One region of the Kitasatospora sp. NPDC018619 genome, then DNA from elsewhere that is predicted to be linked to it. Evidence: riboswitches for the same ligand, from Rfam matches in the RefSeq annotation. Region 1 holds a riboswitch; each other region holds the start of a gene.
The links. Region 1 has a riboswitch for thiamine pyrophosphate ahead of thiO (glycine oxidase ThiO). Riboswitches for the same ligand answer to the same signal wherever they lie in the genome.

Region 2: it holds a riboswitch for thiamine pyrophosphate, as region 1 does, so the genes downstream of both, ACH5AR_RS07440 (purine-cytosine permease family protein) here and thiO (glycine oxidase ThiO) in region 1, are expected to answer to the same signal.
Region 3: it holds a riboswitch for thiamine pyrophosphate, as region 1 does, so the genes downstream of both, thiC (phosphomethylpyrimidine synthase ThiC) here and thiO (glycine oxidase ThiO) in region 1, are expected to answer to the same signal.

What each region holds. Positions count from the first base shown of each region.
Region 1 covers NZ_JBISAI010000008.1:140,288-149,958, reverse strand. The annotation lists gene ACH5AR_RS14905 (phytoene desaturase family protein) at 1-1,062, shown strand, start outside; gene ACH5AR_RS14900 (hypothetical protein) at 1,068-1,937, opposite strand; gene metF (methylenetetrahydrofolate reductase [NAD(P)H]) at 2,108-3,022, opposite strand; gene ACH5AR_RS14890 (polyprenyl synthetase family protein) at 3,219-4,373, shown strand; gene thiE (thiamine phosphate synthase) at 4,398-5,045, opposite strand; gene ACH5AR_RS14880 (Rv2175c family DNA-binding protein) at 5,045-5,410, opposite strand; gene ACH5AR_RS14875 (NAD(P)/FAD-dependent oxidoreductase) at 5,444-6,649, opposite strand; TPP riboswitch at 6,764-6,876, shown strand; gene thiO (glycine oxidase ThiO) at 6,871-8,055, shown strand; gene thiS (sulfur carrier protein ThiS) at 8,052-8,276, shown strand; gene ACH5AR_RS14860 (thiazole synthase) at 8,280-9,077, shown strand; gene pknB (Stk1 family PASTA domain-containing Ser/Thr kinase) at 9,233-9,671, shown strand, end outside.
Region 2 covers NZ_JBISAI010000004.1:41,907-51,577, forward strand. The annotation lists gene ACH5AR_RS07415 (hypothetical protein) at 65-394, opposite strand; gene ACH5AR_RS07420 (FAD-binding oxidoreductase) at 787-2,151, opposite strand; gene ACH5AR_RS07425 (MerR family transcriptional regulator) at 2,293-3,120, opposite strand; tRNA gene ACH5AR_RS07430 (tRNA-Ser) at 3,248-3,335, opposite strand; gene ACH5AR_RS07435 (S1C family serine protease) at 3,398-5,137, opposite strand; TPP riboswitch at 5,357-5,501, shown strand; gene ACH5AR_RS07440 (purine-cytosine permease family protein) at 5,494-6,930, shown strand; gene ACH5AR_RS07445 (glycerophosphodiester phosphodiesterase) at 7,032-7,853, shown strand; gene ACH5AR_RS07450 (ATP-binding protein) at 8,280-8,696, shown strand; gene ACH5AR_RS07455 (DUF5926 family protein) at 8,765-9,671, shown strand, end outside.
Region 3 covers NZ_JBISAI010000004.1:259,215-268,885, reverse strand. The annotation lists gene ACH5AR_RS08410 (metallophosphoesterase) at 1-919, shown strand, start outside; gene ACH5AR_RS08405 (hypothetical protein) at 1,168-2,142, shown strand; gene ACH5AR_RS08400 (aldo/keto reductase) at 2,216-2,701, opposite strand; gene ACH5AR_RS08395 (VOC family protein) at 3,145-3,540, shown strand; gene ACH5AR_RS08390 (SRPBCC domain-containing protein) at 3,596-4,033, opposite strand; gene thiC (phosphomethylpyrimidine synthase ThiC) at 4,324-6,138, opposite strand; TPP riboswitch at 6,133-6,267, opposite strand; gene ACH5AR_RS08380 (hypothetical protein) at 6,504-6,749, shown strand; gene ACH5AR_RS08375 (DUF5326 family protein) at 6,826-7,026, opposite strand; gene ACH5AR_RS08370 (hypothetical protein) at 7,306-8,628, shown strand; gene tenA (thiaminase II) at 8,708-9,379, opposite strand; gene ACH5AR_RS08360 (cupin domain-containing protein) at 9,471-9,671, opposite strand, start outside.

The sequences.
Region 1 (9,671 bases):
GAACCGCTCCCGGCCGACCCCGAGCTGTTGCGCACCGACCCGTACCCCGTCCCGCCGCGCACCGGCCTGGCCCGGCTGCGCCGCCCCCGCCCGTGGACCCTCGACGACGTGGCCCGGCGGCAGCTCGGCGGCCACCCCGGCCTGACGGCCCTGCTGGGCGAGCCCGCGCTGCGGCACGGCCTGCTGCCGGGCCAGGCGCCGGCCGGGGCCACCGTGCTGTCGTACATGGAGCAGTCCTTCGGCGTCTGGTACGTCCGGGGCGGGCTGCGCGCCCTCGCGGACGCGGTGTTCCGGCGCTGCGAGGCGCGCGGGGTCGACTTCCGCTTCGACACCCCGGTCACCCGGGTGGTCGTGGCGGACGGCCGGGCGGCCGGGGTGGAGACGGCGGACGGCCGGATCGACGCCGACCTGGTGGTCTCGGCGATGGACGCCGCCGCGCTGTTCCGCCACGGCATCGCCGAGTGGCCGGGGATGCCGGCCGGGGAGTGGGAGCCGTTCGAGGTGCCCGGCCGGTTCAGCGTGCTGCTCGCGCTGCGCGGGGCCCGGCCCGAGGGCACCGTGCACCGGACGGTGGTGCACGCGGCCGACCCGGCCGCCGAGGAGAACGCCCTCACCCTGTCCGCGCCGCTCTGCGAGCGCCCCACCGTGCAGGTGCTCCGCCCGGACGACCCGGCACTGCGGCCCGACGACGCCCACGAGAGCGTGGTGCTGACGGCGACCGTCCCGGCGCAGGAGGAGGACGTCGACTGGACGGCCCCCGGCCTCGCCGACCGCTACGCCGACCGGCTGCTCGCCCATGTCGACGCGGCCGGCCTGGGCCTTCGCGAGCGGGTGCTCTGGCGGGTCGTGCGCACCCCGGAGGACACCCGCCGGGAGACCGGCGCGCTGTTCGGCTCCGTCCCCCGCCCGGTGCTCGCCGGTTCGTACGCGGGGCTGCACGCCGCCAACGAGTCCCCCGTGCCCGGCCTCTACCTGGTCGGCGGCAACGCCCACCCCGGCGGCGGGCTCGCCCGTGTCGGCATGTCGGCCTGCGTCACCGCCGGGCTGATCGGCCCGGCGTAGGGCGGTCAGCCCTGGTGCCAGGTGTTCTGCTGCTGGTAGCCGTGGTTCTCGTCGTGGACCGGCTGCTGCGGGATCCCCTGGACGTGCTGCTCGGGGTGCGGCTGCCACTGCTGCTGTTGCTGCTGCTGCTGCTGTTGCTGGGCGTTCGGGTCCCAGGCCTGCGGCTGCTGGTGGTAGCCCGCGTACGGGTCCTGCTGCTGGTAGCCGCCGTACGGGTCCTGCTGGTGCTGGGGGTAGCCGCCGTAGGCCTGCTGCTGGTCGTAGGCGAAGGCGGGCTGCTGCTGGGTCTGCCACTGCTGCTGGTCGTAGCCGGACTGGTAGGCGGCGGCGTACGGGTCCTGGGGCTGCGGCTGGGGCTGCTGCTGCTCGTAGTACCCGGGGGCGTAGACGCCGTCCTGGGCGAGCTCCTGCATCTCGAAGGCGGCGGTCTGCTCGACCTCCGGCACCTCGTCGGGCACCGGCTCGGGGGCCGCGGCCGGGGCCGGTGCCTCCTCGACGGCGCTGACCTCGCCGACCCGCCTGCGGGTGGCGGCCGCGGCGGCCACCGCGGCGGCGCCGCCGGTGAGGGCGCCGAGCAGCGGCACCCTGGCGAGCGGGCCGGGCAGGCTGCCGTCGGGCTTGCGCAGCGACCAGCCGCTCCGGTGGCCGCGCTTGACCGCGAGGGTGACGAAGGCCTGGCCGACCGCGAACAGCGCGGCGCCGGCCCCGATCACCACGACCGAGCCGAGGGCCATCCCGGCGGCCACGCCCAGGAACCCGGCGAGCGCCAGGACCCGCCAGTGCAGCGGCGCCCGGTTCTGCAGCAGCACCTCCGCGAGCAGCCAGAGCGCCACCACCGCCAACGCGGCGTACAGCAGCAGGTATCCGATGCCCATCCGCCCGCTACCTCCAGTCGCGTGCCCGCGCGTGTGCGCCGCGCGTGTGCGGCGACTGTACCGGTTCAACGGCCGGGGTACCGCATCGCGTTCCCGGCGCCCCGGGCGCCCGGCCGCACACGACCGGCCCGTCACCCCCGGCGGGGTGACGGGCCGGTGAACACCCGGCGTCAGCGCTGGTGCAGCCCCAGGTTCTGGTAGATCTCCAGGGTCGCCGTCGAGTGGTTCAGCGTGATGAAGTGCAGCCCGGGCGCGCCCTCGGCGAGCAGGCGCTCGGCCATCGCGGTGGCGTGCTCCATGCCGACGGCCCGCAGCGCCGCCGGGTCGTCGATGGCCGCCCGCAGCCGGGCCTCCAGCTCGGCGGGGAAGGCCGAGCCGCTGAGCTGCGGGAAGCGCTCCAGCTGCTTGGCGTTGGTGACCGGCATGATCTCCGGGATGATCGGCGTCTCGCAGCCGGCGGCCGTCACCCGGTCGCGCAGCCGCAGGTAGTCGTCCACCTCGAAGAACATCTGGGTGATCGCGTAGTCGGCGCCGGAGCGGATCTTCGCCACGAAGTGCCGGATGTCCTCGTCCCAGTCGGTCGAGCGCGGGTGCATGTTCGGCGAGGCCGCGACGCCGACGCAGAAGTCGCCGATCCCCTTGATCAGCTCCACCAGCTCGTACGCGTAGGTGACGCCCTCGGGGTGCCTGACCCACTCGCCCATCGGGTCGCCGGGCGGGTCGCCCCGGACGGCGAGGACGTTGCGCACGCCCTGGTCGGCGTACTGGCCGATGATGTTGCGCAGCTCGGCGACCGAGTGGTCCACGGCGGTGAGGTGGGCGACCGGGGTCAGGGTCGTCTCGGTGGCGATCCGGCCGACCATGTTGACGGTGCGCTCGCGCGAGGAGCCGCCCGCGCCGTACGTCATGCAGACGAAGTTGGGGTCGAGCGGCTCCAGCCGCCGGATGGCGTCCCAGAGCTTCTGCTCGCCGGCCTCGGTGCGCGGCGGCATGAATTCGAAGGAGAAGGAGCGCTTTCCGGCCGCCAGGAGTTCGCGCACCGTCAGTGCGCGATCCGTTCTCGTGGAAGCGATACCGAGTGCCATGCTGGCAGGCTATCCGGCGTGCGAAGGGGCCGGACAACCGGATTCCAACTATTGAGACAACTGATGGGCAACGTTCCGGTTCGCGCCGGACCGCGGCCGGGCCCCGCCCCCGGCGCCCCGGCTGGGCCGCTCGCACACCCGTTCCCGGTCGCACCGCTACGCTTGCTGCACCCCAGCGAACCAGCGGAGCCCCATCGTGACCTCGTCCAGCACCCGGCCGGCCAACCCCGGTTCGGCCACCAGTGCGGCCAGCAGTGCGGCCAACCCGATGGACGTGGAGGACGTCCGCACCCGTGTCAACGCGGCGCTCGCCGCGTTCATGGACGGCCAGTCCGTGCTGCTCGACAAGATCTCGCCCCGGCTGGCCCCGGCCGCCGACGCGCTGCGCGACTTCCTGCTGGACGGCGGCAAGCGGCTGCGCCCGGGCTTCTGCTACTGGGGCTGGCGCGGCGCCGGCGGCCCGGCCCGGGGCGCCACCGGCGAGGCGATCGCCAACGCGGCGGCCGCGCTGGAGCTGCTCCAGGCGAGCGCCCTGGTGCACGACGACCTGATGGACCGCAGCGACACCCGCCGCGGCCTGCCCTCGGTCCACCGCCGCTTCGAGGCGCTGCACCGCGCCAGCGGCTGGCGCGGCGACCGCGAGCAGTACGGCGCCTCGGCCGCGGTGCTGCTCGGCGACCTGCTGCTGATCTGGTGCGACGAGCTGTTCCTGCGCTCCGGCCTGGAGCCCGCCGCCGTGCTGGCCGCCAAGCCGGTGTTCGACCTGATGCGCACCGAGGTCATGCTCGGCCAGTACCTGGACGTGCTGGAGCCGGTGGCCGGGGACTCCACGGACGAGGGCGCGCTGGACCGCGCGCGGACCGTGCTGCACTACAAGTCCGCGAAGTACACCATCGAGCGGCCGCTCCAGGTCGGCGCGCTGCTGGCCGGGGCCGGGCCGGAGCTGGTCGAGGCGTACGGGGCGTTCGGGCTGCCGCTGGGCGAGGCCTTCCAGCTGCGCGACGACCTGCTCGGCGTCTTCGGGGACCCGTCCGTCACCGGCAAGCCGGCCGGGGACGACCTGCGCGAGGGCAAGCGCACCCTGCTGGTCGCGCACGCGATGCGGGGCCTGTCGGCCGCCGACGCCCGGCACCTGGACGAGCGGCTCGGCGCGCCGGACCTCGGCGCCCCGGAGGTCGCCGAGCTGAGCGCGCTGGTCGCCCGCAGCGGGGCGCCCGAGCTGGTGGAGCTCCGGATCGAGGAGCTGATGCGGCAGTCGCTGGCCGCGCTGGAGGCGGCGCCGCTCGCCGACGAGCGGGCCCGGACGGTGCTGCTGGCCCTGGCCGAGGCCGCCACCGTCCGCAAGCACTGACGGACGGCGGCGGCCCCGGGGCGGTCAGAGCGCGGCGCGCACCCGGCGGGACAGCTCGGCGGCCGCCGCCCCCGGGTCCTGCGCGGCCGTGAGGGCCCGCACCACGACGATCCGGCGGGCGCCGGCGGCCAGCACCTCGTCCAGGTTGCCGAGGTCGATCCCGCCGATCGCGAACCACGGCCGGTCGGCGGCCCGCCCGGCCGCGTACGAGACCAGGCCGAGGCCCGGCGCCGGGCGGCCCGGCTTGGTCGGGGTCGGCCAGACCGGGCCGGTGCAGAAGTAGTCCACGCCCGGCTCGGCGAGCGCCGCGTCCACCTCGGACTCGGCGTGGCAGGAGCGGCCGATCAGCACGTCCTCGCCGAGGATCGCCCGGGCGGCCGGCACCGGCAGGTCGTCCTGGCCGAGGTGCAGCACGTCCGGCCGGGCCGCATGGGCGACGTCGGCGCGGTCGTTGACGGCCAGCAGCCGGCCGTGCCGGCGGCAGGCGTCGGCGAAGACCTCCAGGGCCGCCAGCTCCTGCCGGGCCTCCAGGCCCTTGTCGCGCAGCTGGACGATGTCCACGCCGCCCGCCAGCACCGCGTCCAGGAACTCGGCGAGGTCGCCCTGCTCCCGGCGGGCGTCGGTGCACAGGTACAGCCGCGCCTCGGCGAGGCGGGCGCGCAGGTCCGCCATCAGAGCGCCATGGCCTGGGCGCGGCGCTTGACCTCCGTGGCCCGGTTCTCCCACAGCGCCTGCACCGGGGTGCCGGGCAGCGAATCGTCCTCGGTGAACATCCACCGGATGATCTCGTCGTCGGTGAAGCCGCTGTCCCGCAGCACGGTCAGCAGGCCGACCAGGTGCTTGACGGGGCCGGCCTCGTCGACGAACGCCGCCGGGACCTGGAGGGACTTGTTGGGGCCGCGGCGGACGGCGATCAGGTCACCCTTCTTGACCATGTTGCGGACCTCGGTGACGAGCACACCCCACCGCTCGGAGATGTCGGGCAGGTACAGCCACTCGGGAACCAGGGCTTCGGTCTTGGCATCGATCTCACTCACGGCACCAGACTGCCACCTCGACGCCGCCCGGCGCTAAGCGGCGGCCCCCTTGAGCGGCACGGAGGGGTCCGCGGCGCGGGCCCGGTCGAGCGCGGCGCCGCGCTCGACCAGCTTCCGCCCCTGGGCCAGGTCGCGCGGCCGGTCCACCGCCAGCACCGCGCTCGGCACGCCGTCGCGCAGCCAGAGCACCGACCAGTCGGCGTCCCGCGGGCCGCCCCGCCAGAGCAGTTCGTCGCCCTCGGCGTGCCGCCCGGCGTACTGGACCATCCGCCCGAACTGCTCCGACCAGAAGTACGGCACCGGGTCGTAGGCCGGCGCCTGCACGCCCAGGACGGCGGCGGCCGCCGCCTCGCCGGAGCGCAGCGCGTGGTCCCAGTGCTGGACGGCCAGCCGGGCGCCGGCCCGGGCCGAGGGGTAGCTGACGCAGTCGCCCGCCGCGAAGACGCCGGGCACCGAGGTGCGCAGCCGCCCGTCCACCACGACGGCGCCGGCCGCGTCCAGCCCGACCCCGGAGCCGGCCAGCCAGCCGGTCGCCGGGCGGGCCCCGATGCCGACCACCACCTCGTCGGCGGGCAGGTGGGAGCCGTCGGCCAGCAGCACCGCGCCGGGCTCGACGGCGGACACCCCGACGCCGCAGCGCAGCTCCACCCCGGCCTCGGCGTACCAGGCGGCCATCGCCGCGCCGACCTCCGCCGGCAGCGCGCCGGGCAGCGGCGCCGGGCCTGCCTCGACCACCGTCACCCGGCAGCCCGCCGCGCGGGCCGCGGTGGACACCTCGGCGCCGATCCAGCCCGCGCCGACCAGCACCAGCCGCAGCCCGGGGCGCAGCAGCGCGCGCAGCGCCAGGGCGTCGTCCAGGGTGTGCAGCAGGTGCGCCCGCTCGGCGCCGGGCAGGGCGCGCGGGACGGCGCCGGTGGCGATCACCAGCGCGCCGTACGGGAGGTCGCCGGCGTCGGTGTGCAGCACGCCGGGGGTGAGGCCGGTGGCCCGGCGGCCGGTGAGCAGCTCGATGCCGAGCCGCCCGTAGTCGATGTCCAGGGCGGTGGAGTCGGCCTTGCCGAGCAGCACGTCCTTGGAGAGCGGCGGGCGGTCGTACGGCGCGTGCGGCTCCTCGCCGACCAGCGCGATCCGCCCCTGCCAGCCGCCCTCCCGCAGCTTGAGGGCGCACTGCGCCCCGGCCAGCCCGGCTCCGACGACGACCACCCGGTCCGTTGCGCTCAGCTCTGCCACGCACGTCACTGTACCCAGCGGCCCGCGGGCGGCCGGAGGGCCTCCCGCCCCGGCCCTCCCGCCCCGGCCGCACGTCCGCCCCGCGTACGGGCCTTCGGCCGGGCCGGGCCCGGCGTTAAGGTGGGGGCACCACACGGGAGCCCGGCGGACCGGGCTGAGAGGCGGGCTGGCACGGCCCGCGACCGTCCGAACCTGATCCGGGTCATACCGGCGAAGGGAGAAGAGCAGCTTTGTCACGCTTGCTACCGGGCGCCCGCACGGACGTCCTGGTGATCGGCGGAGGCGTCATCGGCCTCGCCGTGGCCTGGCGCGCGGCGCAGCGCGGCCTCGGGAACGTGGTCGTGGTCGACCCCGCGCACGGCCGCGGCGCCGCCGGGGTCGCGGCCGGGATGCTCGCCCCGGTCACCGAGCTCCAGTACGGCGAGGAGCCGCTGCTGCGCCTCGGCATGGCCTCCAACGAACGGTACCCGGACTTCGCCGCCGAGCTGACGGAGGCGAGCGGCGGCCTGGACACCGGCTACCGGCGGTGCGGCACGCTCGCCGTCGCCCAGGACGCCGACGACCGCGCCGAGCTGCGCGAGCTGCACGCGTTCCACCAGCGCCTCGGCCTGGACTCGACCTGGCTGACCGGCCGGGAGGCCCGCAGGCTGGAGCCGATGCTCGCCCCGGGCGTGCGCGGCGGCCTGCACGTCGCCGACGACCACCAGGTCGACCCCCGCCGGCTGCTCACCGCCCTCGCGGCCGCCTGCGAGCGCGCCGAGGTCCGGCTGCACCGGGCCGAGGCGGTCGAGCTGCTGGTCGCGGGCGGCCGCGCGGCGGGCGCCCGGCTGAGCACCGGGGAGACGGTGGGCGCCGAGCGGGTCGTCCTCGCCGCCGGCCCGCACAGCCACCGGCTGCCCGGCCTGCCGGCGGGCGTGCTGCCGGCGATCCGTCCGGTCAAGGGCCAGATCCTGCGGCTGCGCGTCCCGGAGTCCTACCGGCCGTTCCTCTCCCGCAACGTCCGCGCGGTCGTCCGCGGGCAGCACCTGTACGTCGTCCCGCGCGAGAACGGCGAGCTGGTGATCGGCGCGACCACCGAGGAGCAGGGCTACGACACCACCGTCACCGCCGGCGGGGTGTACGAACTCCTGCGCGACGCGCACGAGTTGGTCCCCGGGATCACCGAACTCCCGCTCGTGGAGACCTCGGCGGGCCTGCGCCCCGGCTCGCCGGACAACGCCCCGCTGCTGGGCCCGACCGCGCTGCCCGGCCTCGTCGCCGCGACCGGCCACTACCGCAACGGGGTGCTGCTCACCCCGGTGAGCGCCGACCTGGTCGCCGGGTACCTGGCCACCGGCGAACTCCCGGAGCTGGCGCGGCCGTTCACTCCCACCCGGTTCTCCCCCGACTCCCCCGTCACGAAGGCCCGCCCATGACCGAGACCGCCCTGAACGACATCGCCCTGACCGTCAACGGCGAGCCCCGCCGGGTGCCCGCCACGACCACCCTCGCCGAGCTGGTGGCCTCCGTCAGCGCCGCCAACACCGGTGTCGCCGCCGCGCTCAACGAGGCCGTGGTGCCGCGCGGTTCGTGGCCCGGCACGGCGCTGCACGGCGGCGACCGGGTCGAGATCCTCACCGCCGTGCAGGGAGGCTGAACCATGGCCGACGACCTTCTGACCATCGCCGGGGAGACCTTCTCCTCCCGGCTGATCATGGGCACCGGCGGCGCGCCGAGCCTGGAGGTCCTGGAGCGCGCGCTGCTCGCCTCCGGCACCGAGCTGACCACCGTCGCGATGCGCCGGGTCGACGCCACCACCCAGGGCTCCGTGCTCGACGTGCTGACCCGCAACGGCATCCGGGTGCTGCCCAACACGGCCGGCTGCTTCACCGCCGGCGAGGCCGTGCTGACCGCCCGGCTGGCCCGCGAGGCGCTCGGCACCAACTGGGTCAAGCTGGAGGTGATAGCCGACGAGCGCACCCTGCTGCCCGACCCGGTCGAGCTGCTGGACGCCGCCGAGACGCTGGTCGACGACGGCTTCACCGTCCTGCCGTACACCAACGACGACCCGGTGCTGGCGCGCAAGCTGGAGGACGTGGGCTGCGCGGCCGTCATGCCGCTGGGCTCGCCGATCGGTTCGGGCCTGGGCATCCGCAACCCGCACAACTTCCAGCTGATCGTGGAGGGCGCCGGCGTCCCGGTGGTCCTGGACGCGGGCGCCGGCACCGCCTCCGACGTGGCGCTGGCGATGGAGCTGGGCTGCGCCGCGGTGATGCTCGCCTCCGCGGTGACCAGGGCTCAGGAGCCGGTGCTGATGGCCGAGGCGATGCGGCACGCCGCCGAGGCGGGCCGGCTCGCCCACCGGGCCGGCCGGATCCCCCGCCGCTTCCACGCCGAGGCCTCCTCGGCGATGGCCGGCCGGGCCGACCTGGACACCCGGGAGCACCCCGCCTTCTGAGCCCGCGTCCCGGGGCGTCGGCGCGGGCCCCGGGCGCGGGACGCGGGACGCGGGTCCAGGCACCCCCCGCGTGTCACAAGCCGGGCACAGCCAGGCCCCCGGGCGGTGTCCTCCGGCCCGGCGGCCGGGCACCCCACTAGACTCTCCGGGTGGACATGGCACTGCACGACCCCCTGATCGGCACGCTGCTCGACAACCGGTACCGGGTCGAACAGCGCATCGCGACCGGCGGGATGTCCACCGTCTACAAGGGCACCGACACCCGCCTGGACCGGGTGGTCGCGCTCAAGGTGATGCACCCCTCGCTGGCCGGCGACGAGGGCTTCACCGCCCGCTTCATCCGCGAGGCCAAGGCGGTCGCCAAGCTCACCCACCCCAACGTGGTCAACGTCTTCGACCAGGGCGCGGACGGCGGCCACGTCTTCCTCGCCATGGAGTACGTGCCCGGCCGCACCCTGCGCGACCTGCTGCGCGACCGCGGCGCGCTGTCCGTCCGGGCCGCGCTGGACGTGCTGGAGCCGGTGCTCGCGGCGCTCGGCGCCGCCCACCGGGCCGGGCTGGTGCACCGCGACGTCAAGCCGGAGAACGTGCTGA
Region 2 (9,671 bases), on a different contig from region 1:
CCTCCCACGTCCGGCGCCCCCGCCTTCCGTGGTGCCCGGTGCCGTCACCCGGCCGTGCGGCCGGTCAGTTGAAGGTCGGGGCGACGACGACGTTGACGTCCTTGTTGCCCTGGCCCGCCTGGACGGTGCCCGTGTTGTCCTTCACCGCGACGGTGTTGTCCTGGTTCGAGGCACCGGAGCCGACGGCGGTCTGCTGGGTCGAGACGTGGTTGCCGTCGACCCCGCCGAACACGTTGCCGGTGCCGGTGTCGGAGACCACCCCGGCGTTGGAGGAGCCCTCGGCACCCGCACCCTCGTCGGCGGCGGCGGCACCGGCGCCCGCCAGCAGCAGGCCGACCGCGAGTGGGCCGGCCAGCAGGAGCCGGGCTGTTCGACGGGTGGGGGTGCGAGCCATGGGTGCCTCCGGAAGCTGTTCTTGTCGGACAGAGGTCGATCAGGTGGTGCGGGGTTCGTCCGCGGGACGAACACCTACGGGCTGCGACGCCGGAAGACAGACTTCCGCAACAAATCGACAAAGCGCTAGCTCCCACGGTGAATTTCGCCCGTTCGCGTGATATCCAGTGCAGCCGCGCATAGGGACCGACAAAACGGCAAACGCACCGACATCCCCCGTCCGAGCTGGGACTTCACTCGGACGGCCGCCGAATCCGCGCAGACTGGTCGGCGGCGCGACGGCGCCAGGGTGGCCCGCCGGGCGCACCACCCTGGCGCGTACGAACTTTGTGCGCGCCCCTGAAAGGTTCGATCACCCGTACCTGTCGACTTTTGCCGATATCCCCATGAAAATCAGATCATCTTTCCTGGATTCAGGATTCCCAGCGGATCGAAGACCGCCTTCAGCTGCCGTTGGAGGTCCAGGGCCACCGGGCCCAGCTCACGGGCCAGCCAGTCCCGCTTCAACAGCCCCACCCCGTGCTCGCCGGTGATCGTTCCGCCGAGCTCCAGCCCGAGCGCCATGATCTCGTCGAAGGAGCGCCGGGCGCGGGCCGTCTGCTCCGCGTCCGAGGCGTCGAAGATGACGATCGGGTGGGTGTTGCCGTCCCCGGCGTGGCTGACCACCCCGATGGTCAGCCCGTGCCGCTCGGCGATCACCGCGACGCCGTTCAGCATCCGGGCCAGCCGGGAGCGCGGCACGGCCACGTCGTCGATCATCGTGGTGCCCAGCCGGTCCAGTGCGGGCAGCGCCATCCGCCGGGCGGCCAGCAGCAGATCGGACTCCGCCTGGTCCTCGGCCGGCACCACCTCGGTCGCCCCGGCCTCCCGGCACAGCCGGGCGGTCCTGGCCAGCTCGGCCACCCGGTCCGGCCCGTCGAAGGCCACCAGCAGCAGCGCCCGGGTGGACTCCGGCAGCCCCATCCGCCCCAACGCGTTGACGGCCCGCACCGAGACCGCGTCCATCAGCTCCATCAGCGACGGGCTCAGCCCGCGCGCCATCACCTCGCAGACCGCCGCCCCGGCCGCGTCCGCGCTCGGGAACTCGGCCGCCAGCGCCAGCTGCGGGGCGGGGGCGGGCCGCAGCGCCAGCACCGCCCGGACCACCACGCCGAGCGTCCCCTCCGAACCGACGAACAGCCTGGTCAGGTCGTACCCGGCGACGCCCTTCGCGGTCCGGCGGCCGGTGGACAGCAGCCGCCCGTCCGCCAGCACCACGTCCAGCCCGAGCACGTACTCGCTGGTGACGCCGTACTTCACGCAGCAGAGCCCGCCGGCCCCGGTGCCGATGTTGCCGCCGATCGTGCAGGACTCCCAGCTGGACGGGTCCGGCGGGTACGAGAGGCCCACCTCCTCGGCGGCGCGGGAGAGTTCGGCGTTCACCACGCCGGGCTCGACCACCGCGATCCGGTTCACCGGGTCGATCTCCAGGATCCGGTCCAGCTTCACCAGCGAGAGCACGACGCAGCCGTCCACCGCGTTCGCCGCCCCGGACAGCCCGGTCCGGGCGCCCTGCGGCACCACGGGGACGCGCAGTTCGGTCGCGGTGCGCAGCACGTGCTGCACCTGCTCGACCGTCTCCGGGAACACCACCGCCGCGGGCTGCCCGGCCGGGCAGAAGCCCGCCATGTCGTGGCGGTACGCGGCGGTCACGTCCGGGTCCACCACGACGGCCCCCTCGGGCAGGCCCTGCGCCAGTCGGTCCGTCAGATCACCCATCGCCGCCTCCGCTCGCGCCCGGCCCCCGCCCTCCGCACTCTGCCCGGCGGGCGGGGGCCGGGCAAGTGGGCCACAGGGCGGGCGCACCGGCGGACGGGGCCGGGCGCGCGGGCCGCGGAGCGCACCCGGCCGGGCCGACGGCTACCGGCGGACCACCGGCTCCTGGAGCTCGGTGACCCACCCCGCCGGGTCCTGCGGGCACTCCAGGTACAGCTCCCGGGCGTAGCCGGCCGAGCGGTAGCCGTTCTCCTCGATGAAGCGGGCCAGCTCCTGGCCGGCGCCGAGCACCTCGTCCATCGGGCCGCGGTGCACGATCGTCGCCGCCTCCTCGATCGCCGGCAGGTCGACCACCTCGAAGTCGTGCGCGCCCGCGCGCACCGACGGGCCGACCGGGACGGCGGCCAGCACCAGCACAGCGCCGGCGCCCTCCGGCGCGTCCTGGTAGCGGGCGACGGACGGGCCGGCCGCCTCGACCCCGGCCCGGGCCAGCCGCCCGCAGAGCTCCGCGAACAGCGGCCCGATCACCGGTCCGATGTCCTCCGGCTCGTAACTCGCGGCCACCGCGGTCAGTTGGGCCGCCCGGACGGACGGCACCGGCTTCACCACGACATCGTGCGCGGACATGGTCCCCTCGCTCTCGATCGTCCGGAGCCTCGCCTCCACCCGGGCCAGTCGCAGCTCGTCGGCCGCGATCGCCGCGGCGAGCTGGGCCCGCCGCAGCCGCAGCATCCCGCGCAGCTCGGCCGCGTCCACCCGCTCGTCCAGGACGGCGCGTACCTGCTGCAGGGTGAAGCCGAGCTCCTTGAGCGCGATCACCCGGTTCAGCCGGGCCAGTTGGGACGCCTCGTAGAAGCGGTACCCGCTGACCGGGTCCACCCGGGCGGGCCGCAGCAGCCCGATCGCGTCGTAGTGGCGCAGCATCCGTACCGACACCCGGCCGTGGCTGGCGAAGTCTCCGATGTTCAACATGGTGCGACCACTCCATCGCCTGCCACCGTGTCAGGGTCAACCGCGCCCGCGGCGGCCGCGGGACAAACACCGAGGGCGGGTGCCGAACGATGTCGGCACCCGCCCTGAGCAGGTGGTTCCCTACCGGCGGAGAGCGTGGGATTCGAACCCACGGTACGGGGTCACCGCACGACAGTTTTCAAGACTGTTCCCTTAGGCCGCTCGGGCAGCTCTCCAGGCGGAGGTCAGCCTAACGGGTCCGGCGGGGTTCGGCGCACACGTTCCGGTGCGCGCGGGGTCACGGCTGGTCGCCCTCGCGCTGGCCGAGGGTGACCTTGGTGCTGAGGGTCTGGCCGTTGCGGGTGTACTCGACGTCGACGGTCTCCCCGGGCTTGTGCGTCCAGATCCGGCTGACCAGGGCGGGGCCGTTCTCGATCGGGACGCCGCCGAGCTTGGTGATGACGTCGCCCGGCTTGAGGCCGGCCTTGTCGGCCGCGCCGCCGGGGGTGACGGCGGGCTGGCCCTGGATGTCCTTGGTCTGGATCTGCGCGCCGTCGCCCTTGTAGTCGTCGTTGCGCAGCACGTCGAGCTTGGCGTACACCGGCTTGCCGGTCTTGATCAGGGTATCCGCGACCCACTTGGCCTGGTTGATCGGGATGGCGAAGCCCAGGCCGATGCTGCCGGCCCGGCCGTTGGCGGAGGCGTTGGACTGGATCGCCGAGTTGATGCCGATCACCGCGCCGCCGGAGTCGAGCAGCGGGCCGCCGGAGTTGCCGGGGTTGATCGAGGCGTCGGTCTGCAGGGCGTTCATGTACGAGGCCTGCGAGCCGGTGTCGTCGCCGGAGGCCACCGGGCGGTCCTTGGCGCTGATGATGCCGCTGGTGACGGTGGACTCCAGGCCGTACGGCGCGCCGATCGCGACGGTGGCGTCGCCGACGTTGACCTTGTCGGAGTCGGCCAGCGGCAGCGGGGCCAGCTTGGCCTTCGGCGGGTTGTCGATCTTGATCACGGCGACGTCGTAGCCCTCGGCGTGGCCCAGCACCGAGGCGCTGTAGGCGCTGCCGTCGGCGAACTTGACGGTCAGCTTCCCGCCGCCGAGGGTCGGCGCGACGACGTGGTTGTTGGTGAGGATGTGCCCCTCGGTGTCGAAGACGAAGCCGGTGCCGGTGCCGGACTCGCCGTTGCCCTGCGCCTTGATGGTGACGACGCTGGGCAGCGCCTTCTGCGCGATGGCGGCGATCGAGCCGGGGACGGGCTCGTTCTTCTGGGTGTCGCTGGCCTGGACGGTGGTGCTGCGGTGGTCGTTCGCGGAGCTGACGCTGTCGCCGCGGTCGGCGACGGTCACGCCCACCGCTCCGCCGGCCACGCCGGCGACCAGTGCGACGGCCGCGACCAGGCCGACCAGGCCGTTGCGCCTGCGGCGCGGGCCGCCGGGGCCGCCGGCGTGGTCCGCCGGGTAGCCGAGCGGGCCCGCCGGGCCGCCGGGGTAGCCCGCACCGCCGGGGGCGGAGTCGTGGGCGGGGCCCCAGCCGCCGAGCGGCTGGCCGGCCCCGAAGGGGTGGTGGCCGGGGGCGGCGGGCGCGGCCGGGGCGGCGCCGTACCCCTCGTGCGCACCGGCGGCGGGCACGCCGTGGCTCGGGGTGGCGTACGGGTTGCCGGTCGGCGGCCCGGCCGGGGCGGCGGGCGGGGCGGGCGGCAGGACGGGCGGCGGCGCGTCGATGTAGCCGGTGGCCGGGTCCACGGCCGGCTCCGCCGCGGCGGGCGCGGCCGGCGCCTCCGGTGCGGGCACCTTGGTGAAGGCGACGGTGGGCTTGTGCCCGCCCGCGGCCGGGGCGCCCTCGGCCCCGTCGGCGGCCGGCGCCGACTCGGCGGCGGCGGCCTCGACCGCGCCCGTCTCCTGCTCCGGCACCCGCCGGAAGGCCATGGTCGGCTGGTGCCCGCCCTGAGCGGGGCCTTCGGAAACGGACTCGGCCGCTCCCCGGCCGGCGGGCTGCTCCCCCTGCGGCCCGGTGGGCCCAACCTCGCGCTCGGTGCTCACGGACGACCTCCATAGCTGGCAGAACCAAGGACCATAGTTTTTCGCACTGTCGATTCGATTGCCGTAAGGACCCCTCTGAAGAACTCATAAGAATCCTTAGCCGGCACCGACACCGGTACCGACGGCCGAGGCTCCCCTCCCCCGCCGGACGTCCCGCGATGCGGACCGCGCGCCCTCGGCCTTGGGTGTTCGACCCCGTGCCGGTTAGCCTGTCGCTCACAACTGACACGCGGGAGCTTGGACCCACCAGGCTGAGAGTGCGCATGACGACCGTACGCCACCGGGACGGCGGGCGGTCGAGGGGGCGCAGACCGCCGGAACCTGTCCGGGTAATGCCGGCGTAGGGAGTATCGGCCATGCCGCCTGCTTCGCCATCCTCTCCTTCGGGTGCGCCCTCCTCCGGGGACTCCTCCCGGTCCGCGGCCACCGCCGTCCTGGACCCCTCCAGGCGCGCCGAGCACGTGGAGGCGCCCCTGGTACTGGACACCGAGCCGCCGCGCACGCTGCGGTTCCGGGACCACTTCGCGCTCTGGATGAACCTGGGCGTCAGCCTGATCGGCTTCTCCACCGCCGCCACCGTGCTCGGCGCCCGCGGCAGCGAGCTGTCGCTGGCCGCGGCGGTCACCGCGATCACCGTCGGCACCGCGGTCGGCACCGCGATGCTCGGCGTGGCCGCGCTGATCGGCGCCCGCACCGGCGCCCCCGCGATGGCGAACCTGCGCGGGCTGTTCGGCACCCGGCTGTCGTACCTGCCGACGGTGCTGAACATCGTGCAGTGCGTCGGCTGGGGCGTGTTCGAGCTGCTGACCATCTCGGCGGGCGCGCAGACCGTGGCGCACACCAGCGGCTACCGCTGGCTGTTCGTCCTGCTCGCGGGCGCGCTGACCACCGCGCTGACCATCTGGCCGCTGGGCTCGATCGCGGTGCTGCGCCGCTTCGTGGCCGGGGCGGTCGCGGTGGCGATGGTGTACTTCACCGTCCAGCTGGGCCGCCAGGGCGTGCCGGACCCGGGCGCGGGCAACTGGCACGGCTTCCTGGGCGCGACCGACGCGATGATCGCGGTGTCGGTCTCCTTCGTCCCGCTGGCCGCCGACTACACCCGGCACTCGCGCACCCCGCGCTCGGCGTTCTGGGGCAGCTTCTCCGGCTACACGATCGCCCAGGTCTGGTGCTACGTGCTCGGCCTGATGGCGCTGCTGCGGTCGGACGGCGACCCGAACCGGATCTTCGACTCCTTCCTCGGGGTCTGGGCCGGCTGGCTGTTCCTGCTGGTGCTGGTGCTGCGCGAGACCGACCAGTCCTTCGCCAACGTGTACTCGACCGCGATGTCGGTGCAGAACTTGCTGCCGAGGGCGGACCGCCGGGTGCTCTCCGGCGCGATCGGCGCGCTGACCACCGTGCTGGCGCTGCAGATCGACGAGTTCACCGACACCTACTACGGCTTCCTCGGCCTGATCGGCTCGGTGTTCGTGCCGCTGCTGGCGGTGCTGGTGGTGGACTACTTCCTCGGCGCCGGCCGTCGCGGCTGGGACCTCTCCGCCGACGCGCCGTCGCGCTGGCTGATGCTGCTGCCGTGGGCGCTGGGCTTCGCGGTCTACCAGCTCATCGCGCCGACCGGGGTCGCGGGTTGGTGGACGGGCTTCTGGACCTCCGTCCGGGAGGCGCTGCACTTCACCCCGCAGGAGTGGACCTCCGCCTCGCTGTTCGCCTTCCTGGTGCCCGCCCTGGCCACCTGGGCGCTCACCCCGCTGGCCCGCCGCCGCGCCGCCCGGAGCCGGGCCGTCCGGAGCTGAGCCGTCCGGAGCCGGGCCGGGCCCGGCCGGGAACGAAGACGGCCCCACGGGTTGGGGCCGTCTTCGTCCGCGCTTCACCTCCGCCGCCTATCGTTGGGGCCGTGACCAGCACAGACCTGCCCCCGAGGGCGGCGCGCACGGTGCCCGCCGTCCAGGTGATCGCCCACCGCGGCTCCTCCCACGTCCTGCCCGAGCACACCCTCGCGGCCTACCGGCGCGCGCTCGACGAGGGCGCGGACGCGCTGGAGTGCGACGTGCGGGTCACCGCCGACGGCGCGCTGGTCTGCGTGCACGACCGCCGGATCGGCCGGGTCTCCGACGGCCGGGGCACCGTCTCGGCGATGACCCTCGCCCAGCTGGAGGCGTACGACTTCGGCGCCTGGAAGACCGGCCGCCCCAGCACCGACCCGGAGCTGCGCGGCGTGCTGCGGCTGGAGCGGCTGCTGGAGCTGGTGGCGGAGTGCGGCCGCCCGGTGGAGCTGGCGATCGAGACCAAGCACCCGGTGCGCTTCCGCGGCCGGGTGGAGACCGAACTGCTGCGGGCCCTGGAGCGCTTCGGGATCGGCGCGACCCCGGAGGGCGGCCGCCCGTCCGCCCGGATCATGAGCTTCTCCTCGATCGCGCTGAACCGGGTGGCCGCAGCCGCCCCGCAGTACCGGCGGGTCTTCCTGTTCGAGCGGACGCTGGTGCTCGGCCGGCTGCGCGCGGGCTCGCCGCTGCCGGGCGGGGCGCGGATCGCCGGCCCGGGCATCGAGCTGGTGCGGGCCCGTCCGCAGCTGGTGACCCGGCTGCGCGAGCTCGGGCACGAGGTGCACGTGTGGACGGTGGACGAGCCGGCCGACGTCGAGCTCTGCCTGGAGCTCGGGGTGTCCGCGATCATCACCAACCGGCCCGCGGAGGTGCTGGCGCAGCTCGGCCGGTGATCCGCCCGCGATCCGTCGGGGCCCTCGGGCGGCACCCCGCGGACGGGCTCGCTGGTCGGCGGTCAAACCTTCCTCGCACGAAATTGCCGGAATTCCGGCGTCCGAGCGACGGAGGGTGAGCACGGAATGACCTGATGTCGACCGTCGGTCGTGGCACTCGAAGCGACACTCGAAATGGGCTCGCAGGATCGTCCGGTGCTCGTTTCCGACGCATTACCAAGGGGCATCTCTCCCTCGGCATACGCTGAAGGAGGTCCGGGGGTGGCGTTGATGGTGGCGCGTGAAGTGCCGACTTCATCGACCATGGCAGTGCCGCACGGCCCAGCGAGTGTCGGGGTCGCACGGCGCCGACTGCGTCGAGATCTGGGTGACCGGCAGATACCCGAACCGGTCATCGACGATGCTGTTCTGATCCTTTCCGAACTGTTGAGCAACGCCTGCCGGTACGCCCGTCCGCTCGGCCCGCTGCCGGCCCTCGGCCGCAGCACCCGGGTCGAGGTGCTCGGACAGGTGCTGGTCGGCGTCCCCTCCGGGGCGGGCGCCGCCCCCGGCCCGAAGCCCGCCGAGGGCTCCGAGGAGCCGGACGGCGGGGTGCTGGTGCGCTGGCAGCTGCACGCCGACGGGGTGCTCACCCTGGAGGTCACGGACGGCGGGGCGGCCACCCGGCCGCTGCCCGCGAGCCCCTCGCTGACCTCGCGCGGCGGCCGCGGCCTGGGCATCGTCGACCAGCTGGCCAGCGACTGGGGCGTGCGCGACGCACCCGGCGAGGTCACGGTCTGGGCGGCGCTGCCCGCCCGGGCCCGGCACGCCCGGCGCACCGGGGGCGATGCCCGTAGCGCGTGAGCCGGGCCCGGGGGATGTGTCGTTAGGCTTCCCGGGACACAGCACCACGTTCCCGGGAGAGCCGCAGCATGGGCAAGAAGGCCGCCAAGAAGGCGCCGCAGCGCCAGTCCACCACCGCCGTCACGGGCGAGATCCCCGTGGTCGGGGCCCGCGAGGACTGCCCCTGCGGCTCGGGCCGCCGGTACAAGGCGTGCCACGGCCGGGAGGCCTCGCACGCGGTGCAGGAGCTGGTGCACCGCCCGTTCGAGGGCCTGCCGGGCGAGGCCGACTGGGTGGCCCTGCGCGAGCTGGTGCCCGCCGCGACCGTGCCGCTGACGCTGGCCGCCGGAGTGGCCGAGGGCGCGACCGGCGCCGTCCCGTCGGTGACCCTGGCCACCGTGCTGCCGCTGGCCTGGCCGGCCCTGCGCCGCCAGGACGGCTCGATCCTGCTCGGCCTCCAGACGCAGTCCGCCTCCGGCGACCTCAGCCGCGACCTCGCGGACGCCCTGGAGCTGGCCCTGGCCACCGAGCCCGGCAGCCCGGTGCCGGCCCGCCGGACCGTCCCGGGCGGGCGCCGCCTCCAGGACCTGCTGGACACCACCGCCCCGTTCGAGCCCGCCGTGCACACCGGCTTCGAGTTCTGGCTGGAGGACGCCGAGGCGGCCACCGGCGAGGTCGCCGCGTCACTGGAGCGCGCCAACGCCTCGGCCATCCCGACCGAGAAGCTCGCCGGCGTGGACGCCGCCTACTGGTGCGGCACCCCGGACAAGAACCACCTGCGCTGGGTGATGACCGTGCCCGAGGAGCAGCTGCTGGACGCGCTGGCCCGGCTGAACGCGGCCGGCGAGGCCTCGCTCGGCGCGGACACCCGGCTGGTCGGCTCGTTCCGCGCGCACGGCCTGACCGTCCCGGTCTGGGACCTCCCGCTCGGGATGACCGCCGCCGACTGCGAGAAGCCGGCCGCCGGGTTCGCCGAGCGGCTCGCCGCCGTGCTGG
Region 3 (9,671 bases), on a different contig from region 1:
GGCGCTGCGGCTCGACGGCCGCGACGACCCGCCGACCATCGAGCTCGGCCCGCCGCTGCCCGACCCCGCCGCGCCGACCTACCCGTACCCGGCCCCCGGCCCCGGCGAGCCCCCCGGCCCGGTCTACGTGGTCGGCGACGTGCACGGCTACCTGGAGGAGCTGCGCGCCGCGCTGCACGGCCAGGGCCTGATCGACGCCGAGGGCCACTGGTCGGCCGGCCGCGCCCGCATCTGGTTCCTCGGCGACTTCACCGACCGCGGCCCCGACGGCATCGGCGTCATCGACCTGGTCATGCAGCTGGCCGCCGAGGCCGCCGCGGCCGGCGGCTACTGCCGCGCCCTCATGGGCAACCACGAACTGCTCTTCCTCGGCGCCGCCAAGTACGGCGACGAGCCCGTCCAGTCCACCGCCGGCACCGCCTCCTTCCTCGCCGCCTGGCGGCTCAACGGCGGCCAGCAGAGCGACCTGGACCGGCTGGAGGCGCACCACATCAGCTGGCTCTCCCGGCTGCCCGCGATCGCGCTGGAGGACGGCCACCTGCTGCTGCACTCCGACACCACCGCGTACCTGGAGTACGGCGAGTCCATCCCCGACGTCAACGACGCCGTGCACGGCCTGCTCGCCGACGGCAGCGTGGACGACTGGTGGGACTGCTTCCGCCGCTTCACCAAGCGGTTCGCCTTCCGCGGCGACGCCGGCCCGATGGCCGTGCACGAGCTGCTGGACACCTACGGCGGCAGCCGGATCGTGCACGGACACAGCCCCATCCCGTACCTCACCGGCGCAGTGCACAACGACGACGGCCAGCCGCCGCACATCCCCGGGCCGTACGTGTACGCGGACGACCTCGCGGTGGCGATGGACGGCGGCGTCACCATGGAGGGGCGGCTGCTGGTCGCCCGGCTGCCCATCGACTGACCGGCCGTCGGCTTCCAACCACCCGCGCACGGGGAACAGTTGTTCCCGGCGCCCGGGCCGTCGCACGCGCGCGTCCGGGGGCGCGAAATTCCGGAAACCGACTGTCAGCCCGGGCGCGGCCGCCCCTACCATGAGGCACACCACACCCGGCCGCCCGTCCGGCGGCCCGCCTCCGCGCCCGTTTCGGCGCCCTGAGGGCCGCGCGCCCCCGGGGCGCAGCGATCGGGGTCCGCACGAACGGGGTCCCCATGTCCAACCCCCCGCCCCTGCTCGCCGAGGACCGCCCCGAGTACGAGCGGCTCCTCGCGGAAGCCCTGCGCGACCGCACCGTCCTCGCCGCCCTGCGCGCACCCGGCGCGCTCACCACCGCCGAGCTGCGCCTGCGCGCCCTGCGCGACGCCGACCGGGTCAACGCCGCGGCCGCCACCGAGTACACCCACTACACCCGGCTGCGCGACAGCCTGCACAGCACGCCCCCGCCGCCGCCCGGCGGCGAGCCCGCGAACCCCGGGCTGCTCGCCCAGCTGCGCACCGGGGGCGGCAGCGGCGCCGGGCTGTTCCCCGTCCTCACCGTGCTCACCCCGATCCTGGCCTGGGCCGCCGCGCTGTTCCTGCTGCTGGTCGGCTACCTGCTGCGCGCCGTCGGCCCGGACGTCGCGCTGGCCCGCTCCCTCGTCACGGCCGGCTGGGTGGCGCTCGCCGCCGGGGTCGCCGCGATGGCCATCGGCCTCGTCGGCCTGCTGCTCACCGCCCTGCGCGACGGCGCCGCCGCGACGCCGGCCGGCACCGACCCGGAGCTCGCCGCCGAACTGGGCGACGCCCACGGCGAGTGGCGCGCCGCACTGCGCGAGCACGGCCTCGTCCCGTACCTGCTCGCGGCACTGCCGCCGGTGCCGGGTACGGCCGCCGCCCGGGCCGAGCACGACGGCCCCGACGCCACCAGCCCGGACTTCACCCCGCCCGACTTCACCGGCCCCGGCTACAGCCCGCCCGCCTTCACCAGCCCGGGGGCCGACGGACCGACCGGCCCCGGGGGCCGGGCTCCGCACTCCTCCGCCCCCACCCCGCCCGGCTTCACCGGCCCCGGGTACACCTCACCCGACTTCACCGGCCCCGACGACGTCGACCACACCGAACTCCACCCCCACCTCCCCCACCCCGCCACCCCCACCCGACCCGGATACACCTCACCCGACTTCACCGGCCCCGACGACGTCGGCTGAGCCGGCCGTCCCCGCGCCGGCCGTCCCCGCGCCGGATGTCCCACCCCGGCCGTCCCCGCACCGGCCGCGCGGCTCAGAAGCCGGTGGGCAGGCGCGGCGTGTACGGGGCCTCCAGGGCCGCCGCCTCGGCGTCGGTGAGCCGCAGGCCCAGGGCGGCCGCCGCGTCGTCCAGGTGGCCCGGGCGGGCGGCGCCCACGACCGGGCCGGCCACCACCGGATTGCGCAGCACCCAGGCCGGCGCGACCTGCGTCATCGGCACGCCCCGGGCCTCGGCGACGCGCTGGACGGCTTCCACGATCGGGCGGTCGACGTCCGCTAAGAACCGTCCGGCCACCGGGTCCCCGGCCGAGCGGACGGTCTGCCGCCCGTACGGCCGGGCCAGCCGGCCCGAGGCCGGCGGGCACCAGACCAGGCCGGCCACCCCCTGGTCGGCCAGGAACGGGAACATCTCCCGCTCCTCCTGCCGCTGCACCAGGCTGTACTGGTGCCGCATCGACACGAACCGCGGGCCGCCCGCCACGGCCGCGGCGTGCCGCAGCCGGGCGAACAGCCAGGCCACATCGAGGAGACGCCGACGTACCGACGTCGCCCCGCTCGCCGGCCCCGAGTTCACCCGCCGGCTCGGCAACCACCTCGTCCCCCGCCGCGGCCCGCTGCGCCTGCGCCACCCGGACGGGCCCGAACTCCGCTTCCACCGCGCGACCCTGGAGTTCCCCGAGGACTCCCAGCAGCTCCTCGTCCTGCTCCCGGCCGACGCCGCGACCGCCTCCCACCTCGACCGCCTGCTCAGCGCCCCGGCACCCCGCCTGCGCGCGACCTCCTGACGGCACCCGGCCCGCCGGCGTGCCCCGGGGCGGACCCGGGCGACCGTAGGGCTGCCGGGTATTGATCACGCCCGCGGCCTGGAGCATTGTGGAGACCGTCCGCAGCAGTCGCCCCGCGGCCGTCGTCCCGGCCGTCGTCCCAGCAGTCGTCCCCAGCCCCGGAACGGAGCCGGTCCCCATGCGCGTCAAGGCCTTCGACCACCTCGTCCTCAACGTCGCCGACGTCGAGCGCTCGCTCGCCTTCTACTCGGGCCTGCTGGGCCTGACCCCCGTACGGGTCGAGGAGTGGCGGGCCGGCCGGGTGTCGTTCCCGTCCGTGCGGATCACCCCCGAGACCATCATCGACCTGGTCCACGGCCCCCGGCACGAGTCCAACGTCGACCACATCTGCCTCACCGTCGAGCCCCTCGACTGGCAGGAGGTCATCGACGCCGGCACCTTCACCGTCCTCGAAGGCCCCGTCCCCCGCTTCGGCGCCCGCGGCACCGCGACCTCCGTCTACGTCCGGGACCCGGACGGCAACACGGTCGAGCTCCGCTGGTACCCCGAGGACGCCGAGGCCCCCGAGGACTGAGCGGCTGCCGGGCCCGGGCCCGGGCCCGGCAGCCCCCTTACGCCCCCCGCACCGGTCAGGCCCGCCCGGCGAGGTGCTCGACCAGCCGGTCGAAGCTGGAGTTCAGCCCCGCCTCGGCCTCCGGCCCACGGAACATCTCCGGCACGTCGACCTGGTGCAGCACCACCTGGGTGCGCCCCTCGCCGAGCTCGGTGAAGGTGAGGCTGGACCGCATCCCGGTGCCCTCCTCCAGCAGCGCGAAGGACTCCCCCGCCCGGAACTCGGTGATCTCCGCCTTCAGCGGGTACCGCTCACCGGTCGCGTCGATCACCATGGTGCTGTCGTAGCGCCCGCCCTGCTTCGCCTCGATCGTCACCGTCTCCACCGGCACGTGGGTGCCGACCGGCCCCCAGAAGCGCACGAACTGCTCCGGCTCGAAGTACGCCTCGAACGCCGCGGCGGGCGTCCCCGGCAGCTCGCGGGTGATGGTCAGCTCGCCCAGGTTCTCGGTCATCTCGGTCTCTCCTGCGTGGTCGCGTGATCGCTTGCACAGGGGTAGACCGGAGCCGCCCCGAGAACTCATCGCTCCCCGGAAGGTTTTCCGACGAACTCGCCGCCGACCCCGCCGGACCCCTCGCCGGCTCAGCTCGCGCCTCGCCTGGGTACCGCTGTCGGCTGCGCCGGAACGTCGCGGACGTAGCCGCCACCCAGCGGTGGAGTCGAGCTCGGAAACACGGCAGGGCGCCGCTCCCGGAGGCCGTCGGCCTCGGAGAGCGGCGCCCGTCGTCAGACCGCGTCGGCCCGTCAGTCGGCCAGCGGCAGGTACACCCGGTTGCCCCGGGCGGCGAACTCGGCGGACTTCTCCGCCATGCCCGCCAGGGCCTCGGCGTCGAACTCCGTCGCCACCGCCGTCGACCCGTCGCCGTGCTCGTCCCTGATCTTCTGGGAGATCTTCATCGAGCAGAACTTCGGGCCGCACATGGAGCAGAAGTGCGCGGTCTTGGCGGGCTCGGCGGGGAGGGTCTCGTCGTGGAAGGCGCGGGCCGTCTCCGGGTCGAGGGCCAGGTTGAACTGGTCCTCCCAGCGGAACTCGAAGCGGGCGTCCGAGAGGGCGTCGTCCCAGGCCTGGGCGCCGGGGTGGCCCTTGGCCAGGTCGGCGGCGTGGGCGGCGATCTTGTAGGTGATCACGCCGGTCTTGACGTCGTCCCGGTTGGGCAGGCCCAGGTGCTCCTTGGGGGTCACGTAGCAGAGCATCGCGGTGCCCCACCAGGCGATCATCGCGGCGCCGATGCCCGAGGTGATGTGGTCGTAGCCGGGGGCGACGTCGGTGGTGAGGGGGCCGAGGGTGTAGAACGGCGCCTCGTCGCAGATCTCCTTCTGGAGATCCATGTTCTCCTTGATCTTGTTCATCGGGACGTGGCCCGGGCCCTCGATCATCACCTGGACGTCCCGCTCGCGGGCGATCCGGCCGAGCTCGCCGAGGGTCTTCAGCTCGGCGAACTGCGCCTCGTCGTTGGCGTCCGCGATCGAGCCCGGGCGCAGGCCGTCGCCGAGCGAGAAGGTGACGTCGTAGGCGGCGAGGATGGAACAGAGCTCCTCGAAGTTGGTGTAGAGGAAGTTCTCCCGGTGGTGGGCCAGGCACCAGGCCGCCATGATCGAGCCGCCGCGCGAGACGATGCCGGTCTTGCGGCGCGCGGTGAGCGGGACGTAGGGCAGCAGCACACCGGCGTGGACGGTCATGTAGTCGACGCCCTGCTCGCACTGCTCGACGACGGTGTCCCGGTAGACCTCCCAGCTCAGCTCCTCCGCCTTGCCGTCCACCTTCTCCAGCGCCTGGTAGAGCGGCACGGTGCCGATCGGCACCGGGGAGTTGCGCAGGATCCACTCGCGGGTGGTGTGGATGTTGCGGCCGGTGGAGAGGTCCATGACGGTGTCGGCGCCCCAGCGGGTCGCCCAGGTCATCTTCTCCACCTCTTCCTCGATCGAGGAGGTGACGGCCGAGTTGCCGATGTTGGCGTTGATCTTCACCAGGAAGTTGGTGCCGATGATCGCCGGCTCCACCTCCGGGTGGTTCACGTTGACCGGGATGACGGCCCGGCCGCGGGCCACCTCGGCCCGCACGTACTCCGGCGCGAGGCCCTCGCGCAGCGCCACGAACTCCATCTCCGGCGTCACCACGCCCCGCTTGGCGTAGGCGAGTTGGGTGACGGCCACCCCGCCGCGGCCGCGCAGCGGGCGGCGCGGACGGCCGGGGAAGACGGCGTCCAGGTTGCGCAGGTTCCCGCCGCGCGGCGAGGTGTGCTTGATCCCGTCGTCCTCGGGGCGCGGCTCACGGCCGTCGTACTCCTCGACGTCGCCGCGCTGGCGGATCCAGGCGTCGCGCAGCGGCGGCAGGCCGCGCCGCACGTCGGGCTCGTAGGACGGGTCGGTGTACGGACCGGAGGTGTCGTACAGCGGGACGGTCCGGCCGTTGGTGAGCTGCACCTCGCGGTACGGGACGCGCAGGTCGGGACGCGATCCCTCGCGGTGGGCCTTGCGCCAGGCCGGGGCCGGGTAGCCGGTGCGCTCGCTGCTGGGGGCGCCCTGGGCAGACTGCGGCTGTGCTTCGAACGTGGTCATCTGACCTCTACTCCCTACGCCGGCATTACCCGGTCAGGTTCCTGCGGTCGACGCAGCTGTCGGTCCGTCCGTCGACGTCCCGGTCAGCGTCCTCTCAGCCCGGTGCTCCGAGCTCCCGCGTCGCAGGCGGTGTTGCCTGCACACGACGTCCAACACCGTAGCGAGCGGATCGCCGCTGGTCCAGAGCGCACCACCGCCCGGTGAGGGGCGTTCCGACGGGGCCCCGGTGGCCGGAAGCGTCCGCAGGCGCCCCCATCATGCTCACGAATGCTCCGCAGGCACTCCACCAGGGCACGCACGGCCCGTCCGTGCCGGCGGCCGGGCCGGGATGTCGGGGCTCTGACGATCTTTGGGGGAATCACTCCGTGCGCGTCCGTCACGCGGCCGGCCTCAGCGCCGCCGTAGTCTCCGCCGTGGTCGGCCTGCCGCTGCCCGCGGTGGCGGCCGAACCGGCCGCCGTCCTGTACGTCGAGGGCTCCAACAGCGCCTGTGCGAACGGCGGTCCGGGCACCACCGTCCCGGTCAGCGCGGACGGCTACTTCGACATCGCCAACCACGCCGGTACCACCGACGTCATCGCCGACCTCTTCGGCTACTACCGCAACCAGTAGCGGAGCCCGTCGCAGAACGCCCGAGGCCCGGCTCCCCCTCGCGGGGGCCCTCAGGGCGGCGTTACGGGGCGGTCGGTCAGCTCCTGGCGGCCTTCTTCACCAGGACCACCACGGCGGCCGCGATGCCGACCACCACCAGCAGCTTGATCACGATCGAGAGCAGTGCGCCGACGACGCCGAACACGAACGCGACGATGTTCCAGGCCAGCACCAGGACCAGCACCGGGATGACGATGTTGCGCACCCAGGAGGGCAGCGACTTCCAGAGCTCAGCCATGTCGGTTCCTCTTCTCCCCTCGGGTCGGCCGCCGTCCGGTGCCGCATCCCGCTTGCTTTCGGTGCTTCGATCGTACGGTGGCGCGAGTGCCGGAACGAGGCCCGACGGCCCGGAGAGAACCCCGAGATCCCCCCGACCCGCACCCCCCGGGTGGCCCCCGAGAATTCCTCCGCCGGCAGCGCAACCCCCGGCCCCGCGAAGCGTCCAACTAGTGCCGGGACCACGCCCTCCCGGCACCGTCGAACAGGGGGGAACCTGACCATGCGGGCCAGAACAGCCATGTCCACAGCCGCTCTCGCGGTGGTCCACCTCGCCGTCGCGGCCCTGGCCGCCGTCCCCGCCTCCGCCGCTCCGGCCGCGGCTCCAGGCACCGCTCCACTCACCGCCCCGACCACCGCCCCAACCGCCGCCGCCGCTGCCGGCGCCCTCACCGCACCGGCGGGATTCGTCGGGATGGCCCCGAAGCGGATCCTGGACACCCGCGACGGCTACCAGGTCCCGGTGGACCGCACCGCCCGGCCGCTGCAGGCGGGCCGCTACTTCTCGACCCCGATCGCCACCGGCTGCCACAGCCACCCCCCGCAGGAGTGCTACGGCGTCGTCCCGGCCGATGCCACCGCCGTGGTGGTGAACGTGACCGTGACCGACCCGACCGCCGACAGCTACGTGACGCTCAGCGCCACCCCCGGCGCGTCGGGCACCAAGCCGGCCACCTCCAGCGTCAACTTCAGGCCCGGCCAGACCGTCTCGAACCTGGTCACGGTCGCCACCGGGCCGATCGAACGCTTCGTCCCGTGGCTCACCCTCTACAACAACGCGGGCACCGCCCACGTGGTGCTCGACGTGGTCGGCTACTACCGGACGGCGGCGACCGACCGGTACGCCCCGGTGGCCCCCACCCGGATCGCCGACAGCCGCAGCGACGGCACCGGCCGGCTCGGCGGCGACGCGGTGCGCAGCTACCAGGTCACCAGCCCCGAGCTGGGGACCGCGGACGCCACCGCGGTGGTCCTCAACGTGACCACGACGGACGGCTCGTGGGACAGCTTCGTGACCGCGTACCCGACCGGCACGACGCGGCCCGCCAACGGCTCGAACGTCAACTTCCCGGCGGGCTCGACGGTCGCCAACCGCGTCGTGGTGCCGGTCGGCGCGGACGGGCGGATCGACCTCTACAACCACGCCGGCTGGGTGCACGTCATCATCGACGTGGTCGGCTACTACGGGCCCTCCGGCACCGGCCTGTTCAGCGCGCTGAAGACGCCGGTGCGGGCCTTCGACTCCCGGACCGGCTTCGGGGACGGGGTGCCGGCCTGGGCGACCGGGCAGATCCAGGCCGTCCCCGCGGACGGCTCGGTGCCGAACGCCGTGGGCGTCGAGACGAACGTGACGGCCACCGACGTCCACGCGGACGGCCACCTCACCGTCTTCCCCGGGCCGGGCAAGGCGCCGAACACCTCCACCGTCAACGTCGCACCGGGACGCACCACCGCCAACTCGGCGACCACGGCCGTGACTTCGGGTGGAACGTACTCGGTCTACAACCACGGGTACTGGCTGCACCTCATCGCCGACGTGAACGGCTACTACGTCACCGGCTGACCGGGCACCCGTCCGTCGTCCGGGGCGGCCCGGACGACGGACGGACCCGCCGGACGACGGACGGGCCCGCCGGCGCGGCTCAGACCGGCCAGCGCTCGCCGCGCCAGGCGGCGTCCCAGAACATCCACTCGTAGCGCGAGGTGGTCACGAAGTGCCCGACCACCTTGCGGCGTTCGGCCGCGGACAGCTCCGCACCCAGCCGGTCGGTGAGCGCCAGCACCCGGCGGACCACCGACTGGAACGACTCGTCGCCGTAGGTGGAGATCCACTTGGCGTACAGCGGGTCGGGCGAGCCCTGGGCGAGCAGCGCCTCGCCGACCCGGGCGTAGATCCAGTAGCAGGGCAGCACCGCGCCGACCGCCTCGGCGAAGGAGCCGCCGTAGACGGTGGCCAGCAGGTAGCTGGTGTACGCCCGGGTGGTGGGCAGCACCGGCTCCGCGGCGGCCTCCTCGGCGCTGCCGCCGAAGGCGGTCAGGAACTCGGCGTGCATGCCCTGCTCGGCGGCCAGCGCACCGACCGCGTCGTCGGCGAAGGCCCGGACGTCCTCCTCCCCGGGCGCCTTCGCGGCGCAGACGGCGAGCGCGCGGGCGTAGTCGCGCAGGTAGTGCGAGTCCTGGACGACGAAGTGCCGGAAGGCCTCGCGCGGCAGGGTGCCGTCGGTGAGCCCGGCCAGGAAGGGGTGGGCGAGGATCTCGGCGTACACCGGCTCGATGGCCGCCCAGAGTTCTTCGGTCAGCGTCTTGGTGCTCATGGCCCGACCCTAACCGCCGGCCCCCTCGGCCTTGGCCCCGCTCGGCCTTGGCCTCCTCGGTCCCTTGGCCCCGCCCGGCCCGCCGGCCCGCTCAGTCCTCCGGCGGGGAGAACACCACCAGCACCCGCAGCTCCTCGGTGACGTGGTGGAAGCGGTGCGGGGTGCCCGCCGGGACGTACACCACGGTGCCGCGCCCCACCGTCGCGGTCTCGGCGCCGACCGTCAGCTCGGCCCGGCCGCTGATCACCTGGTAGATCTCGTCCTGGCCGTGCGCGGTCTGGGTGTCGGTGTC